DNA from 2 places in the Paenibacillus sp. 1-18 genome. Region 2 is predicted to be linked to the other one. Evidence: predicted binding sites of a transcription regulator. Region 2 holds the regulator's gene; the other holds the start of a gene.
What was found. The regulator CtsR, encoded in region 2, represses protease genes until heat stress. The targets are predictions, from matches to a motif close to ATGGTCAATAAAGGTCAAACA.
Positions count from the first base shown of each region.

Region 1: a site for CtsR is predicted at 4,567-4,587, ahead of clpP (ATP-dependent Clp endopeptidase proteolytic subunit ClpP). Genes of this name have one in related genera too.

Region 1 covers NZ_ASSB01000229.1:10,925-19,943, forward strand. The annotation lists gene L693_RS0114250 (gluconeogenesis factor YvcK family protein) at 1-36, shown strand, start outside; gene whiA (DNA-binding protein WhiA) at 42-986, shown strand; gene L693_RS0114260 (HPr family phosphocarrier protein) at 1,122-1,391, shown strand; gene L693_RS0114265 (SIMPL domain-containing protein) at 1,678-2,436, shown strand; gene L693_RS0114270 (PdaC/SigV domain-containing protein) at 2,676-3,776, shown strand; gene clpP (ATP-dependent Clp endopeptidase proteolytic subunit ClpP) at 3,857-4,453, opposite strand; tRNA gene L693_RS0114280 (tRNA-Arg) at 4,665-4,739, opposite strand; gene L693_RS0114285 (sugar-binding transcriptional regulator) at 4,974-6,011, shown strand; gene gap (type I glyceraldehyde-3-phosphate dehydrogenase) at 6,099-7,109, shown strand; gene L693_RS0114295 (phosphoglycerate kinase) at 7,232-8,413, shown strand; gene tpiA (triose-phosphate isomerase) at 8,472-9,019, shown strand, end outside.
Region 2 covers NZ_ASSB01000020.1:52,720-61,738, forward strand. The annotation lists gene disA (DNA integrity scanning diadenylate cyclase DisA) at 1-981, opposite strand, end outside; gene radA (DNA repair protein RadA) at 994-2,367, opposite strand; gene clpC (ATP-dependent protease ATP-binding subunit ClpC) at 2,610-5,054, opposite strand; gene L693_RS0101235 (protein arginine kinase) at 5,099-6,163, opposite strand; gene L693_RS0101240 (UvrB/UvrC motif-containing protein) at 6,193-6,717, opposite strand; gene L693_RS0101245 (CtsR family transcriptional regulator) at 6,801-7,265, opposite strand; gene L693_RS0101250 (GNAT family N-acetyltransferase) at 7,836-9,019, opposite strand, start outside.

The sequences.
Region 1 (9,019 bases), on a different contig from region 2:
CAATTAGTACAAAACTGGATATTAAGAAGGAGGTGAGTCCCTTGTCCTTTGCGGCACAAACGAAAAAAGAGCTTACAATGATTGAAAGTCAGCCCTGCTGTGAAAAAGCGGAGCTGTCTGCGCTTATACGTATGCTCGGATCCGTGCAACTGTCGAATAAAAGGGTGATATTGGACGTGTCCACAGAAAATGCCGCGATTGCAAGGCGGATTTACTCCTTGATCAAAAAGCATTTTCAGCTTCACATTGAACTGCTTGTACGGAAAAAAATGCGCTTGAAAAAAAACAATGTGTACATTGTCCGTATTCCTAACGGTGTACAAGAGCTGCTGAAGGATTTGTACATCGTATCAGAAGGCTTCTTGTTCACGGACGGGATTAATCGGGAGATCATTCGGAAAAACTGTTGTAAGCGGGCTTATCTGCGGGGCGCCTTTATGGCTGGTGGCTCTGTAAACAACCCGGAGGGATCATCTTACCATCTTGAGATTTCCTCGATGTATGAGGAGCATTGTCAGGCCCTGGTAGATCTTGCGAATGAGTTTCATCTGAATGCCCGCTGTATTGAGAGAAAAAAAGGGTTTATTCTCTACATCAAGGAAGGCGAGAAGATCATTGAACTGCTCAGCATCATTGGAGCGCATCAAGCCTTGTTCAAATTCGAGGATGTACGTATTATGCGCGATATGCGCAACTCCGTAAATCGTATTGTCAATTGCGAAACAGCCAATTTGAACAAGACGATCGGCGCTGCAGTTCGGCAAATTGAGAACATCAAGCTGCTGGAGAGGGAAGTTGGTCTGGAGACCTTGCCGGACAAGCTGCGTGAAGTGGCGGAAATCAGACTGGCCCATCCTGATTTGAACTTGAAAGAAGTCGGGGAAATGCTCAAAGGGGTCGTTAGTAAATCCGGTGTAAATCACCGTCTTCGCAAAATTGACGAGATGGCGGACAAAATCAGGGGAGAAAATGGCCTGATTCCGTAAAAAAGAATGTCCTTGGGGCTTTTTGCCGCTTTAATTAGTTTTTTTTCTAGTGTCTGTCCCAGGTTAATGTTATAATGTGATAAATAAAATGGAGTAAGTAGTGTCCAGATTTATTTGATGAGGGGGTAAGCTGACATGTCAAAACATCCGGTAGTCGTACGCTTGAAAACAGGACTGCACGCCAGACCTGCTGCGTTATTCGTACAGGAAGCGAATAAATATTCATCTGAGATTTTTGTGGAAAAAGAAGACAAAAAGGTTAATGCCAAGAGCATCATGGGTATTATGAGTCTTGCCATCAGTACAGGTACTGAAATTAATATTAGTGCTGAAGGTGCGGACGCCGAACAGGCTGTAAACGCTTTAGTAAGTCTGGTTAGTAAAGTAGAGCTGGAAAACCAGTAAGCGACTGTTTATATTTGTGATACGGTATACGCTCTTTCGTGAAAAGCCCCTCGGGGCTTTTTTTATATCCGTAAAAAAATTAGATGTTTTTCCGAAAAGCTGTTTATCTTTGTAAAGCTCTATAAGTAACGTTTTGTTGAATATGCCAACTGGAATTAGTCCAACCTACACCTAATTTATATTCCGTGCTGATCCTTTATTTTGGAATGCGAATGCTTGACTGCAACCTTTTTTCGTCCTTTCCGTCTGGAAGATACAAACATTTTCAAGAAAGAGGTTGGATACGATGAGACATTGGACAAAAATAGTAAGTACAGCAGTTCTCACAGGAGCATTATTGGCCGGGGGAGTAGCTGGAGGATTGTGGACAGGAGCAGATCGTGCTTATGCCGCATCAACAGCCGCGACGGTGAATAGTGTAATAAATGTGAGCGGAAGCGGTGAAATACTGGCTAAGCCCGATATTGCTTATCTTTCCATCGGTGTGCAATCGGAAGGAAATACAGCGGCCGCTGCTCAAAAAGCCAATGCCACGAAAATAAACAAGGTTACACAATTGCTGAAAGAAAAATGGAGCATTAGTGCAGACGACATTCAGACTAGCCAGTTCTACGTGCAGCCTAACTATATCTACAACGATAAAGAAGGTCAGAAGCTCAAAGGCTTCATTGCCAACCATACACTTTCCGTTAAATACCGTGATCTGGATAAAATCGGTCAACTGCTGGATGAGGCTACAAATTCCGGGGCGAACAACGTGGATAATGTACGCTTTTCAGTAGAAGACCCTTCCACCTACGAAGAAGAAGCGATTGCCAAGGCGCTCAGTAACGCTCAATCTAAAGCCAGTGCTGTAGCAAAGGCAGCCAAACGTGGGTTGGGAGGCTTGGTAAATGTGACGGTAGATGGCGGAGAAGCCCAAGTATTCACACAACGTGAGACTGCTATGAGCAAGTCTCTTTTGGACGCAGGGAATGGAACAGAGATACAGTCTGGTCAAGTGACAGTGAAGGTTCAGGTATCGGCCCAATACGAAATGAACTAATACAGTACGTTAAACGAAGCCACAAGCGGCTTGCATCATGTGCAGGTTGGCTTGCTGGCTTTGTTTGTATATCGAAACCATTTTGTAATGAGTCTGTCATAGCTAAGGGGTGTTAGGTGTATAGATTGAAATCGGAGGGTGTACAGATTGTAAACCACATATAATAGGGTACAGATATAATAAGAAAAGCAATCAAAACACATAGATAATACAGATCCACCACAGGAGGAATACTTACGATGAACAAGCATACGAAGAAATGGGGCTCCGCTCTCCTGGCAGCAGGAATTTTAGTAGGAACCGCAGTTATTCCCGTTTCTTATATTGAGGCAGCATTGACCAAACAGCAAGCTACGCCACAGCAACCGGGAATCTCCATTCAATGGGACGGCAAAACCTTGGCGACCAAAGGAGTTCAGGTAAACGGAAGCACACTGATTCCAGTAGCAGCACTGCGCGACAGTCTGGGAATTTCGGTGAGCTATGATGCCAAAACAGCGACATATACCGTAGGCAGCGGGTACAACAAGCTTTACATCATTTCTTCTTTCTCGGATACCTATGTCAATGTGAACGGAATCGGCACGCGCAACATGGACGCCAAACAGATTGCCGGGAAGCTATACATTCCTATGGGTCTGTTGAAAGACTATCTGGGTATCGATGCACAGTGGAATGCAGCCCAAAAAACAGTAACGTTGAGTAAAAGCCAGCTAAATCCAATCAAAATTGCGTCCCAATCACTTTCCGCTTCGAGTAATGCGAAGGTGTCCTACAAGATTAAGTACCCGCAAATCAGCGGCAGCCAGCTGAATCCTGAGGCTCAACAGGCCATTAACAGTGTGCTTAAAAAGCAAGCAGACAGAGTATTAGCAGCAGGCAAAAAGATGATGGCTGAGGGAGAGGCTACAACAGAAAGACCGTATGAGTTTGGGAATGATTTTGCGGTTGCCTATAACAAGGATGGTATTTTGAGTGTGATTATGCAGGATTACTCGTATACAGGCGGCGCACATGGCATGACGGCACGTAAGGGATATACGTTCTCGCTTGCTGATGGTAAACTGCTGCAATTATCTGATGTATTGAAGGCAAATCCGAACTACAAAAAGTTCCTCAATGCTGATTTGAAGAAGAAAATTGATGCGCTTCAATCTGGCGAAGCTTTCGGTAAATTTAAAGAGCTGGCGGCAGATCAGGACTTTTATGTGACCAACAGTGGAATAACAATCGTGTTTAGTTTGTATGATTATGCGCCATACGCGTATGGAATTCCAGAGTTCACCTACTCGTTTGCCCAATTGCTGCCTCAGGGCGGAAAGCCCTTTGCAGGACAGTAAAGCAAAAAAGCTGCCTACCGGATACGAACATCCGGGGCAGCTTTTTCGTTTACCAGCTATCGAGCGATGAATTTCCTCTCTTATACACCGTCTGGAGAAGAGCTGGTTAGCACTTTATCAATAATACCGTATTCCTTGGCATCATCAGCGGACATGAAATAGTCACGGTCTGTGTCTTTTTCAATGCGTTCCAGTGGCTGGCCTGTGCGATCTGCGAGAATGCGGTTCAATTTGTCACGCATTTTCAGAATGCGACGAGCGCGGATTTCGATATCCGTTGCCTGACCTTGTGCACCACCCAATGGTTGGTGAATCATAATTTCACTGTTCGGCAAAGCAAAACGTTTGCCTTTGGCACCTGCGTTCAGCAAGAACGCACCCATGGAAGCAGCCATACCTACACAAATCGTAGACACGTCAGGTTTAATGAATTGCATCGTATCGAAAATGGCCATACCGGCTGTAATGGAACCGCCAGGACTGTTAATATACAAGTGAATATCTTTTTCAGGATCTTCGGCAGCCAAAAACAGCATTTGCGCAATAATAGAGTTGGCTACAACGTCATTGACGTCCGAGCCCAACAAAATAATGCGATCCTTCAACAGTCTGGAATAAATGTCATAGGCGCGTTCGCCGCGGTTACTTTGCTCTACTACCATAGGAACATAGCTCACGTCAAAAAACCTCCCTTAAATATCGTTAATGGATTTGGTGGACATGCCGATCTACATGCCCCTACTTTATAAACTGTTACCGTATTAACCACATGATAAACAATTTCAAACAAAAAGTCAAAGAAAGTCAAACTAATGGTCAAAAAAAAGAGCCCTCAGCGCTCTTATTGGTTAAAACATGATATAGAAGCATTAAAGCATTCATTTAAAATGGCGCGCCCGCGAGGAATCGAACCTCGATCTCAGGCTCCGGAGGCCTACGTCATATCCGTTGGACCACGGGCGCACAGATAATTGGAAACAAAGATGATTATATGATATACGGCATTGAATTGCAAGCTTTTATTATGTGCGCATATTCACATAAAAAGTTGAGAAATATAGGATCAGATAGACTTGCATGTGGAGCAAATATTGGTTAAGATATACGTGGGACTTAAAAAGTTATCCCGGGACGTTTTAAGACCAATCAGAGATATAGCTTAGAGACAGAACTTAGAAGTGTGCGGGAGTGGAAAGCATGCGAAAGATATTAGAAATACAGAAGCAGCTTCTGCCCGACCTCATGGATGTTTTGAAAAAAAGGTACACGATCCTGCATCAGATCATGCTGTCCGATGTTATTGGACGCAGAACACTGGCAGCTTCACTGGATATGACCGAGCGCGTGCTGCGCGCCGAAACCGATCTCCTTAAAGCCCAAGGGCTAATTGAGATTGAGAGTGTGGGCATGAAGGTGAGCAAAGCAGGACTGGATCTGCTGGAACAGCTGGAGCCGATTGCGAACGACTTGTTCGGCCTGTCCCAATTGGAGGATCAGATTCGTCAAGCCTATGGTTTGGAGAAAGTGGTTGTCGTTCCAGGGGATTCGGATGCTTCACCGTTAGCGAAGCAGGAGCTGGGCCGTGCTGGTGCAAAGGCGCTGCTGAGTGTTATGGATGACGAGGATGTTGTCGCTGTAACAGGTGGCACGACAATTGCAGATGTGGCGGAACAACTGACATTACCTGCTAACGGCCCGCTTAAGGGCGGATGGTTTGTACCGGCACGCGGGGGTTTGGGAGAGAGCATGGAAATGCAGGCTAACACTATTGCTTCCACGATGGCTCGCAAAGTCGGCGCTCAATACCGTCTGCTCCATGTACCGGATTTGCTCAGCAATCATGCTTACAACTCCTTGCTTGAGGATACGAATATTCAGGATATATTAAGCCTGATTCGAGAGAGCCGTATCATCATTCACGGGATAGGCAACGCCATAGCGATGGCCCACAGACGCAAGCTTGACCCCGAAACCTTTGCCCAGATCAGCAGTGAAGGCGCGGTTGCCGAATCGTTTGGTTATTATTTTAACGAAGACGGCGTCGTTGTTCACAGAATGCTGACGCTTGGACTCCGCTTGGAGGACATTGGGCGTACGGAGACGGTGCTAGGTGTAGCTGGAGGCAAGAGCAAGGCGGCTGCTATTCATGCAGTATTGCGCTTCGGGCAAGAAGACATTCTTGTCACCGACGAAGGCGCTGCTGTCGAGATTGTAAGCCGTTATTTAAAAGGTTAATATGGATTGATTAATTGTGTTGTCTTGACGGGCTTTCGGGTCTGTCTTGAATATATAAACTAAACGAACTTTGGGAGGAACTCACTCATGACAGTTAAAGTTGGTATTAACGGTTTCGGACGTATTGGACGCCTTGCTTTCCGCCGAATTCAAGACGTGGAAGGTATTGAAGTAGTAGCAATCAACGACTTGACAGATTCCAAAATGCTGGCACATCTGTTGAAATATGATACAACACAAGGTACTTTCCAAGGACAAGTAGAAGTACATGACGGCTTCTTCAAAGTAAACGGTAAAGAAGTTAAAGTTCTGGCTAACCGCAACCCTGAAGAACTGCCTTGGGGAGACCTGGGTGTAGACATCGTTCTGGAATGCACAGGTTTCTTCACAACTAAAGAAGCTGCTGAGAAACATTTGAAAGGCGGCGCTAAAAAAGTTGTTATCTCTGCTCCAGCTACTGGCGACATGAAAACTGTCGTTTACAACGTTAACCATGAAATTCTGGACGGAACTGAAACTGTAATTTCCGGTGCTTCTTGCACAACAAACTGCCTGGCTCCTATGGCTAAAACACTGCAAGACAAATTTGGTATCGTTGAAGGCTTGATGACTACAATTCACGCTTACACTGGCGACCAAAACACTTTGGATGCTCCACATGCTAAAGGTGACTTCCGTCGTGCTCGCGCAGCAGCTGAAAACATCATCCCTAACACAACTGGTGCTGCTAAAGCAATCGGTCTGGTTATCCCTGAGTTGAAAGGTAAACTGGATGGCGCGGCTCAACGTGTTCCAGTACCAACAGGTTCCCTGACTGAGCTGGTAACAGTTCTGGAGAAAACCGTAACTGCTGAAGAAATCAACGCAGCGATGAAAGAAGCTTCCGATCCTGAAACTTACGGATACACTGAAGATCAAATCGTTTCTTCTGACATCAAAGGTCTGACTTTCGGTTCTTTGTTTGATGCAACTCAAACTAAAGTCCTGACTGTTGGCGACAAACAACTGGTTAAAACTGTAGCTTGGTATGACAATGAAATGTCCTACACTGCACAATTGATCCGTACGTTGGAATACTTCGCTAAATTGGCTAAATAAGAATTCCTTATCGAGCAACATCATAGAGCGGAAACAGCAGTTATTGTTTCCGCTCTTTATATATCAAAATGTGCCTTAAATTCCTGTTTCGTAAAATTAAAAGGGTGCGGAGGAATATGGAGATGAACAAAAAGAGCGTACGTGATATAGAACTGAATGGAAAACGGGTGTTTGTTCGTGTAGATTTTAACGTTCCGGTTGAGGACGGTAAAATTACGGATGACAAGCGTATTCGTGAAACCTTGCCAACAATTAACTACCTGATTGAAAAAGGTGCAAAAGTTATCCTGGCGAGTCACTTTGGACGTCCAAAAGGTCAGGTCGTTGAATCCATGCGTCTGACTCCTGCTGGCGTGCGTTTGTCTGAGCTGCTCAAAAAGCCTGTTGTTAAAGTGGACGAAGCAGTTGGTGAGGCTGTTAAAGCAAAAGTGGCTGAACTGCAAAACGGTGACGTGCTGTTGCTTGAAAATGTACGCTTCTATCCAGGAGAAGAGAAAAATGATCCTGAACTGGCAAAGCAATTTGCTGAGCTGGCTGACATTTTCGTAAATGACGCTTTTGGCGCAGCACACCGTGCTCATGCTTCCACAGAAGGTATCGCGCATCTTCTTCCGGCTGTTTCCGGCTTGCTGATGGAGAAAGAACTGTCTGTAATCGGTAAAGCTCTTTCAAACCCAGACCGTCCTTTTACAGCCATTATCGGCGGTTCCAAAGTAAAAGACAAAATCGACGTGATCGACAACCTGCTGAACATTGCAGATAACGTAATTATTGGCGGCGGCTTGGCTTATACATTTTTTAAAGCTCAAGGTCATGAAGTGGGTCAATCCCTGTTGGATGAGTCCAAACTGGACGTAGCTCTTGGATTTATCGAAAAAGCGAAGAAGCTCGGCAAAAACTTCTATCTTCCAGTAGATGTTGTTATTTCTGACGATTTCAGCGCTACAGCGAACACAAACATTGTGGACATCGACGGTATTCCTGCAGATTGGGAAGGCGTGGATATCGGACCAAAATCTCGTAAAATCTATGCAGATGTAATCAAAAACTCCAAATTGGTTGTTTGGAATGGACCAATGGGTGTATTTGAAATCGAACCTTTCGCTGGCGGTACTCGTGAAGTAGCGGAAGCTTGCGCAACAACGGAAGCATACACCATCATTGGTGGCGGCGATTCTGCAGCTGCGGCTGAGAAATTCCATCTGGCTGACAAAATGGACCACATTTCCACTGGCGGCGGCGCATCTTTGGAATTTATGGAAGGCAAAGCACTTCCGGGTGTTGTTGCACTTAACGATAAGTAATCAAACGCTTAGCGCATAATATAGCTTTAGGGCACCTAATAGTTAGGAGTTGAAACCATTGAGAACACCGATTATCGCGGGTAACTGGAAGATGTTTAAAACCGTGCCAGAAGCTAAAACCTTCATCGAAGAGATCAAAGGTAAAGCAGAGGTTGCAGGAGTGGAAAGCGTTATTTGTGCTCCATTTACTAATCTTCCTGCTCTGGTTGAAGCAGTAAAAGGCACATCTATTAAAATCGGCGCACAAAACCTGCACTTTGCAGAAGATGGCGCATTTACAGGTGAAATCAGCGGCGGTATGCTGAAAGACCTGGGCGTAGACTACGTTGTGATCGGACACTCCGAGCGTCGTGAATATTTCAACGAAACAGACGAAACGGTAAACAAAAAGGTTCATGCGGCATTCCGCCACGGTCTGACTCCGATCGTATGTGTAGGCGAAAAGCTGGAAGACCGTGAAGCAGGTCAAACCAAAGAGGTTGTAAAGGTGCAAACTGTAGCAGCTTTCGCTGGCTTGGCTAAGGATCAGGCTGCACAAGTGGTTGTTGCTTATGAGCCAATCTGGGCAATCGGAACAGGAAAATCCTCAACTTCGCAGGATGCGAA
Region 2 (9,019 bases):
CAGCTCTTCAATCGTTGCAGTTATAACATGCGGAAAGCGTCCAAACCGCTCCACCAGATTATGAATAATCACATTCGGCAGACGTGGTATCTTGTTCAGCACCCGATACCCGCGTGCAGCAATATACTCCTCTGATGTTGCAGCAGAAGACGGGTAACCCAGTAAACGTACGATATGATTAACATCCAGCAACTCGTCGTCCGTAGATCGCTTGAGTCCAAGTATAATCTCACGGATTTTCTCGTCGCTGTCGTCTTTAGCATAATCCTTGTACAGCAACCAGGCTTCTTCCTCTATATTGCTGACAAGCTCCTCCATCTGCATGCTGATGAGTCGGCCTTCATTTCCGAGCTCATTAATAAATCGTTTGATTTCCATTTTAATGCGCAGCACCATTTCAATCCGTTGGATAACATTAACGACCTCCGGCATGGTTACCAGCTCTTCGAATTCAGATGCTGTCAAATTCGTCGAGGCTTGACCCAACACCGATCTATATTTTTCTAGTGTCTGAATTGCCTGATTGGCCTTCGTTAAGATGACTCCGATTTCCTTGAGCGCATAGCGCAGCGTTCCCTGATACAACGTAATAATATTACGCCGCTGGGAAATGGACACAACGAGCTTGCCTGTCTGCTTTGCAACTCGCTCTGCTGTCCGGTGTCGAATCCCTGTTTCAATCGACGAAATAGAAGAGTCAGGAATTAATTGCGTATTTGCGTATAAAATCCGCTTCAAATCTTCGCTCAATATGATTGCGCCATCCATTTTAGCCAATTCATATAAATAGTTCGGCGAAAAATCACAGTTGATAGAGAACCCGCCATCCACGACTTCCATTACTTCCGGGCTATAGCCAACGACCAGAAGAGCACCCGTTTTAGCACGTAAAACGTTTTCCAATCCATCGCGAAAGGGAGTTCCCGGTGCCACAAGCCGCAGCAAATCGTTCATTTTATCCAGTTGGCTCGCTTCTTTCATTCTCATTGCCCCCTAATCTAATGCGGCTGCCAGTGCATCTGCCACCGTTGCTACTCCTATAATTTGTATCCCTTTCGGATGTGTCCAGCCCTTCAGGCTTTTCTCTGGCATGATCACCCGTTTGAAACCCAGTTTCTCCGCTTCCCGCACTCGCTGCTCTGCTCGGGATACAGCTCGCACCTCGCCTGTCAGCCCCACTTCACCAAAAATTACATCGTACGGCTTGGTAGGAGCGTCCCGGAAACTGGAAGCAATGCTCACCGCTATAGCCAAATCCACCGCGGGCTCATCCAGCTTCACGCCGCCGGCTACGTTGAGATAAGCATCCTGGTTTTGCAAAAACATGCCCATCCGTTTTTCCAGCACGGCTATAATTAATCCCATCCGATGATGGTCGATTCCTGTACCCATTCGGCGTGGAGAAGGAAAATGCGTGGCCGCAATCAGCGCCTGCAGTTCGACCAGCACAGGTCTGGTTCCTTCCACACTGGCTACAACAGTGGAACCAGCCACCCCTAGTGGTCGTTCAGACAGGAAAAGCTCAGAAGGATTCGCTACCTCACGCAAGCCACTCTCAGCCATTTCAAAAATGCCGATTTCATTCGTAGAACCGAAACGGTTCTTAACTGCACGCAGCAGCCGATACGTATGATGACGCTCTCCTTCAAAATAAAGCACGCAATCGACCATATGCTCCAACAGACGTGGGCCTGCAATTGCCCCTTCCTTGGTCACATGTCCTACCAGCACCGTAGCAATCCCTAGTCCCTTGGCAATTCGCATAAAGCGTGAGGTACACTCTCGGACCTGAGCCACACTTCCTGGCGCACTTGTCACCTCCGGCAAATATACGGTCTGAATAGAGTCTATCACCAAAAATTCGGGCTTCAAGCTGTCCACTGCTTCTTCAATCGTCTCCAAATTCGTCTCACATAATACGTACAAATTGGGAGACAAGGCACCCAGTCGGTCTGCGCGCAGCTTCGTTTGACGAACCGACTCCTCACCAGACACGTACAGCACCTTCAAACCGGTTAAAGCGAGCTCATTAGAGGTTTGTAGCATCAGCGTAGATTTACCAATCCCCGGATCACCGCCCACCAGAACGAGGGACCCCGGCACTACGCCTCCGCCAAGCACACGATTCAATTCGCCAATTCCCGTCAAAATTCGTGCTTCTTTGCCACTCTCTACCTCAATAATGGGGAGCGGCTTATCTTTTGTGCTATGAGTAAGAAGGGGAGAACCCATTCCTTGAGTTTTTACAACGCTTTCCGTTTCTTCCACCATGGAATTCCACGCCTGACATCCAGGACATTTTCCGTACCATTTGGGCGATTCATAACCGCATTCCGTACAGGAAAATTTAGTTTTCACTTTAGCCATACTTTGATCCCTGGCTCCTTATTGACGACAAATGATGTCAAATTTATCTTGATACAGCCCGGAAAGAGCTGTATCAATAAAAGTTTACCATTGAAGCTTGGCGGACGTAAAGCGATATCACAAACTTTTCCAAAGCATTTACCCAACCATTCCGTAGCGTTCTATACACAAAAAGGGTGCCTTCGCAATAGCCTTCCAGCCTGCGAGACACCCTTCTGTACTGCTTTATTTAGTAAAACGTTTTAGGACTTCGCGGATACGTTATCCTTTTTCGTAACTGTCAATGCACCGTTCTCCTCATCAATCATCAGAGAATCACCTTTAGTAATATTTCCAGTCAACAGTTCCTCGGACAGACGATCTTCTATATGCTTCTGAATTGCACGACGCAATGGACGCGCACCGTAAGCTGGATCAAAGCCTTCCTTCGCAAGGAATGTCTTAGCCTTGTCTGTCAGTTCAAAGTCCACCTCGTACTCATTCAGACGCTTACGCAGCTCCTCAGACATGAGTGACACGATTTCGGCGATATGTTTTTCTTCGAGAGAATGGAAAACGATAATTTCATCAATCCGGTTCAAGAACTCAGGACGGAAGCTTTTCTTCAGTTCATCCATCACTTTACCCTTCATGTTATCGTAATCCGCTCCAGCGTCTACAACGGCTGTAAAGCCAAGCGTGGAGTTACGTTTAATCGCCTGTGCACCGACGTTGGATGTCAAAATAATGAGTGTGTTGCGGAAGTCAACAACACGGCCTTTGGAATCCGTCAGACGTCCATCTTCCAGCACTTGCAGCAGAATATTGAACACCTCTGGATGTGCTTTTTCAATCTCATCCAGCAACACAACAGAGTATGGCTTACGACGTACCTTCTCAGTCAGTTGGCCACCTTCTTCATATCCAACATACCCTGGAGGCGCTCCTACCAGACGGGACGTGGAGTGCTTCTCCATATATTCGGACATATCGATACGGATAACCGCATTTTCATCTCCGAACATAGATTCAGCTAGTGCGCGTGCCAGTTCTGTTTTACCAACTCCAGTTGGACCGAGGAAAATAAAGGAGCCGATCGGACGCTTCGGATCTTTCAGTCCCGCACGTGCCCGGCGAATAGCGCGGCTTACTGCCTTAACAGCTTCGTCCTGACCAATAACCCGTTCATGCAACAACTGTTCCATATTCAGCAAGCGGTGTGTTTCTTCCTCTTTCAGCTTGCTGACTGGAACACCTGTCCAGATTGCAACGACCTGAGCGATATCCTCCGGTGTAACTTCGGAATCTGTGCGACCCTGTTGTTCTTTCCATTGGTTTTTCGTAACATCCAGCTCTTCACGAATTTTTTGCTCTGTATCACGCAACGCTGCTGCCTTTTCAAACTCCTGGCTTTGTACCGCCGAATCCTTTTCCTTACGGATATCTTCGAGACGGTTTTCCAGTTGCTTCAGGTTTGGCGGTACGGTGTAGGAATTTAGCCTTACCTTGGAGCCTGCTTCGTCAATAAGGTCAATCGCCTTATCCGGCAGGAAGCGGTCGGTGATATAACGGTCCGACAATCTTACTGCCGCTTCAATTGCCTCATCCGTGATCTTCACACGGTGATGCGCTTCGTAACGGTCGCGCAGACCATACAAAATTTGAATCGCTTCTTCCGGAGAAGGCTGATCCACAGTAATCGGTTGGAAACGACGCTCCAAAGCAGCATCCTTCTCAATATATTTGCGATATTCATCCAGCGTTGTTGCACCGATGCATTGCAGTTCGCCACGTGCCAATGCAGGCTTCAGGATGTTGGAGGCATCAATTGCTCCTTCCGCTCCACCAGCACCAATCAGCGTATGCAGCTCATCAATGAACAATACGATGTTTCCAGCTTGACGAATCTCGTCCATAATTTTTTTCAAACGATCCTCAAATTCACCACGATACTTGGTGCCTGCTACCACAGAGCCCATGTCGAGTGTCATTACGCGTTTGTCACGCAGCGTTTCAGGAATCTCATTGGCAATAATTTTTTGTGCCAATCCCTCGGCAATCGCTGTTTTACCTACCCCAGGCTCCCCGATCAGAACCGGATTGTTCTTTGTACGGCGGCTGAGCACCTGAATGACGCGCTCAATCTCCTTGCTGCGCCCAATAACAGGGTCCAGGTTATTTTCCTTCGCAGATGCCGTCAGATCGCGTGCCAAGCTATCCAGGGTTGGTGTGCTGACATTAGTCGGAGCGCCGTGATGGCTGGAAACCGCCTCGCTGCTGCCTAGCAATTGGAGCACTTGCTGACGCGCTTTATTCAGACTGATGCCCAGATTGTTCAGTACACGGGCCGCTACGCCTTCACCTTCACGAATGAGACCGAGCAAAATATGTTCTGTGCCCACATAGGTATGACCCAGTTTACGCGCTTCATCCATAGACAGCTCGATGACCTTTTTGGCGCGAGGAGTATAGGCAATGTTCGTCGGTTGCTCTTGACCGCGTCCAATAAGCGTCTCCACTTCATCCTGGATTTTTTCCAGTCCCAGCCCTAAACCGATCAAGGCTTTGGCTGCTATTCCTTCACCTTCACGAATGAGGCCGAGCAAAATGTGCTCTGTACCAATGTTGTTATGTCCCAATCGAACAGCTTCTTCCTGGGCCAAGGCAAGCACTTTTTGTGCACGTTCCGTAAATCTTCCAAACATCATATATCCTGCACCTCCACAGTGTGTATTTCAGATAAAACTATATATTAAAGGGTTGTGCCTAATTTTTGCCGGATCAGCTTCGCCCGGTACATATCGCGCTCACCGGTGTTCATTTTATCGCCAAAGCTCTTTTGCAGGAATCCAGGCTGCGTCATCACATTCAGTTCATTCATCGCTGCGATGGATGGACGCTCCAAAATCCCTAAATCCACGCCGAGACGTACATCGGACAGCCGCTGCGCAGCCTCCTTTGAATCCAGCACTGCTGCATATGACAAAATACCGAATGAACGCATCACCCGATCTGTAATTCGCAACATGGACTCATTCATCAGCCGTTCTCTGGCAGAACGCTCGTGCTCTATAATCTGCAGCACCACGCCATGTAGATTTTCAATAATTTCCGCTTCGGTTTGTCCTAATGTAATCTGATTAGAAATCTGAAACAAATTACCGACCGCTTCGCTGCCTTCACCATAAATGCCACGAACCGTAAGACCTACCTGTGAAACAGCGGACAATATACGATTGATTTGGTGAGTCATGACTAATGCGGGCAGATGCATCATCACCGAAGCTCTCATACCTGTGCCAACATTTGTCGGACAACTGGTCAGAAAACCTCTCCGATCATCAAATGCATAATCAACATGCGCTTCAAATGCATCATCAATAATCATAGCTCGTTCCCAAGCTTCTCTAACCTGACATCCCGGATATAAGCACTGAATACGCAGATGATCCTCTTCGTTTATCATAACACTAACCGATTCATCATCACTAATCAACACAGCACCGTTACGAGATTCGTTCGCCAGATTAGGACTAATCAAATGCTTCTCAACCAGTACCTGCTTGTCGATCTCATCCAACTCGGATATTTTCAAGGTATGGAAAGTACCAAAACGACCCAAATCATCATACTGAAGGATATCCGTCAAGCGTTGAAGCACTTCTTCCGACTGCTGATTGGTAGCAAGCATGGGAAAAGGCAGATGTTGCAAGTTACGCGCAATTCTTACCCGGCTACTAATGACAATCTCCGAATCCGCAGCATCACCACGCATCCAATCACTTAGCGGCTTTTCCGTAAATCGGATATTGGGCATCACGCATTCCCTCCTACTCTTCACAAACTTTACTCTTCAGTCATTTCCTTTTCAAGCTTTCTGATTTGATCCCTAAGCTCAGCAGCTGCCTCGAATTCTTCCTGTACAATATGCTGTTGCATCTCTTTTTTCAAATCATCAATTTGCCGTTTAACCTTCAGACGGCCTCCAGTCCGGACCGGAACTTTACCCACATGACCTGTACTGCCATGCACACGTTTGAACAGAGGGTCCAGACGACTGTCAAAATATTGATAGCACGACGGGCACCCAAAACGCCCCAGCTTGCTAAACTGTGTATAGGTCATGCCACAATCCTTGCATTGCAAATTTTGTGGACCATTGTGACCTGAAGACTGGCTCTTGGTGCTGGAGTCAAAATCCAGCATCCCCGACAATAAGCTATGAATCGAAAAACCATTGGGTGTTCCAGGGAGTATTTCCCCTTTTTCCTTCGCACATGTCTCACAAATATGAAACTCTGTCTTTTCGCCGTTCACAATTTTGGTGAAATGCAAAGTTGCCGGCCGCATATTACATTCCTGGCACAGCATAAAAGCACCTCCTTCAACGTCTGGATTTTCACAAATCCCTACATCTGAATCGTAAATCTCTATTTACTGGTTATGGCTACTGACTATTTGGTCGCCAGCAACGAGAACAGCATAGCCTTAAGCAACCTTGCCCGCAGCTGGTCACGATAGGGGAGCTTCAGCAATAAGGTGTCCCTCGATAAAGCGGCCTTCATTAAACTCGCTTCCCTTTTGCTTAGAAAATGAGCTTCCTCCAACTGATAAATCAGTCCTTCTGCCGCCGATTGGCTAATTTCCTCCCCGATGCTCTGATGAAGATGTGTGTGTATCGCATGCTGTGCAGGCAACTGAATTCGTTGAATGCGAATGTAGCCCCCACCACCACGCTTACTTTCCACCACATAGCCCTTTTCCAGCGTAAAACGGGTACTAATAACATAGTTGATTTGCGACGGCACGCAAGAAAAACGGTCAGCCAAATCATTGCGCTGAATCTCCACTAAGCCTTGGGGACTTTCAAGCAATATGTTCTTCAAATATTGTTCAATAATATCGGAAACATTGCGCATTTCATTCATCCTCCACTAACGGAAACGCAAGTATTCAAGTACATTTCACGCTCCACAGAGTCCGCCGTATATTGAACTTAACCAAACGGTAAAGTCACGAATCTAAGCTGTATCAGGACTTTTTCACCCTGCTGCATCTCTTGAAAACGTGCCGTTTAGTCTCTAGTGTGACCTATACTTGCGATAAATCATACACTTCTCTTATGTTTATAAGAGCAGCTACTGACTATCCACAAATGATTTCAATCCTGTTTAGCTTCTTTGCTGTCAAAATACTCAATACGGCCAGTCAATCAGCATCATTACCTTCTAATGGATCACACTAGGTTTAATTGACTTTGACTTTCTTTGACTATATTCACATTATAGCATATTTTTCATTTTTGCCAAGGGGTCAATACCATTTTTCGCAATCTAATTATGTTTTATACAATGTAAGAAAAAAACTCTCCCCATTCTGGAAAGAGTCCTGAAAAAACCCATCCTGCTACTCCCGTGCTACTTGTATAGACGAATCGTGCTTACCCTCGCCAACGCCACCCATTTTCTCGAATAAAGTCTAGGCCAGGATTAGAAAAAATCCAACAAAAACGTCTGTTTTACTGGTACTACACGTTTCAATGCAGACATAGACTCACTGCGTCCTTCAATACGCCCCCACTTATATAGATCATCAGCGCGCTGATAGCCAAGCATTAGGGTCGTCAGCGATTGGATGCCAACACTCAAGTCAACTGCTATGTTGTTTTCAGAAGAACTGCTTGTATCTACTCTCTCTAAATATCCTCGTCCTTCAGAGTTTATCGTTAATGTCCATACTCCTTCATTCCATGGAGCATAATGATCTGACAAATTTAAGGTCAAGCGTGTTTCCACTCCAATTGCTTTAAAGGGATATTTTTCGACAAAAGCAGCTGCATCCACAATTCGTCCCATAAAATAAGGCAGCGTTTCCTGTTGAATTCGCGGATCATCGAGTAAAAATGGCAGATTGTCATCTGCCGGAACGTAAATAAATTTACCTTGGGTTATCATGTAATCATGATTTGCAAAATAAGTCCATAAAGCCCGACGCGCCGTTTCATTCTCATATATCAATTCATCGCAATTCAACTGCTTATCTTCAATTTTGTATAGCGCATATCCCTGAGGATTACCTGCTTCTGAGTAATAAACTGCGGTTCGGTAGTTCTCATTTAAAATCCGTTCTTGCCACCATTCCTTATCCCGTACCAGCGTGCCATTATAAGACGAAGCATACGCTTGATACACTTGGTTCAGTTCAGAAATATCTTTAATATCCCGCTTGACTATGCCTTCTGTTTTAAGCTTAGCAGGAAATTTATCAATCGGGATAACATACTTTTTGTACTCAACATACGTTTCCCATCCAAATTTACGATAGAAGGCAAAGGAGAATGGGTGCAGAAAAGAAAGGCTTTGTCCAGTAGACTTCATCTCTTTAAGCGCATGTGTCAACAAACGTGAAACCATGCCTCCACGACGCTTTTCTGGCCACGTTGCCACACCAGCAATGCCACCCATCTCAAAAACCTGACCATGTATGTATACCTGCAAAGGTAGCAAAGTCAGCTTAGCATTCAAGTCATGTCCATCGAATATGCCCCATGTTTGTTCTGGCTTGAACTTTTTCTTGGATTTCTCCAGATCCTCCGGGGACATTGTAAACTGAAAAGCATATTGGGATAATTCAATAGCAACTTCAAATTCCTCCCGTTGTAATTGTCTGATCT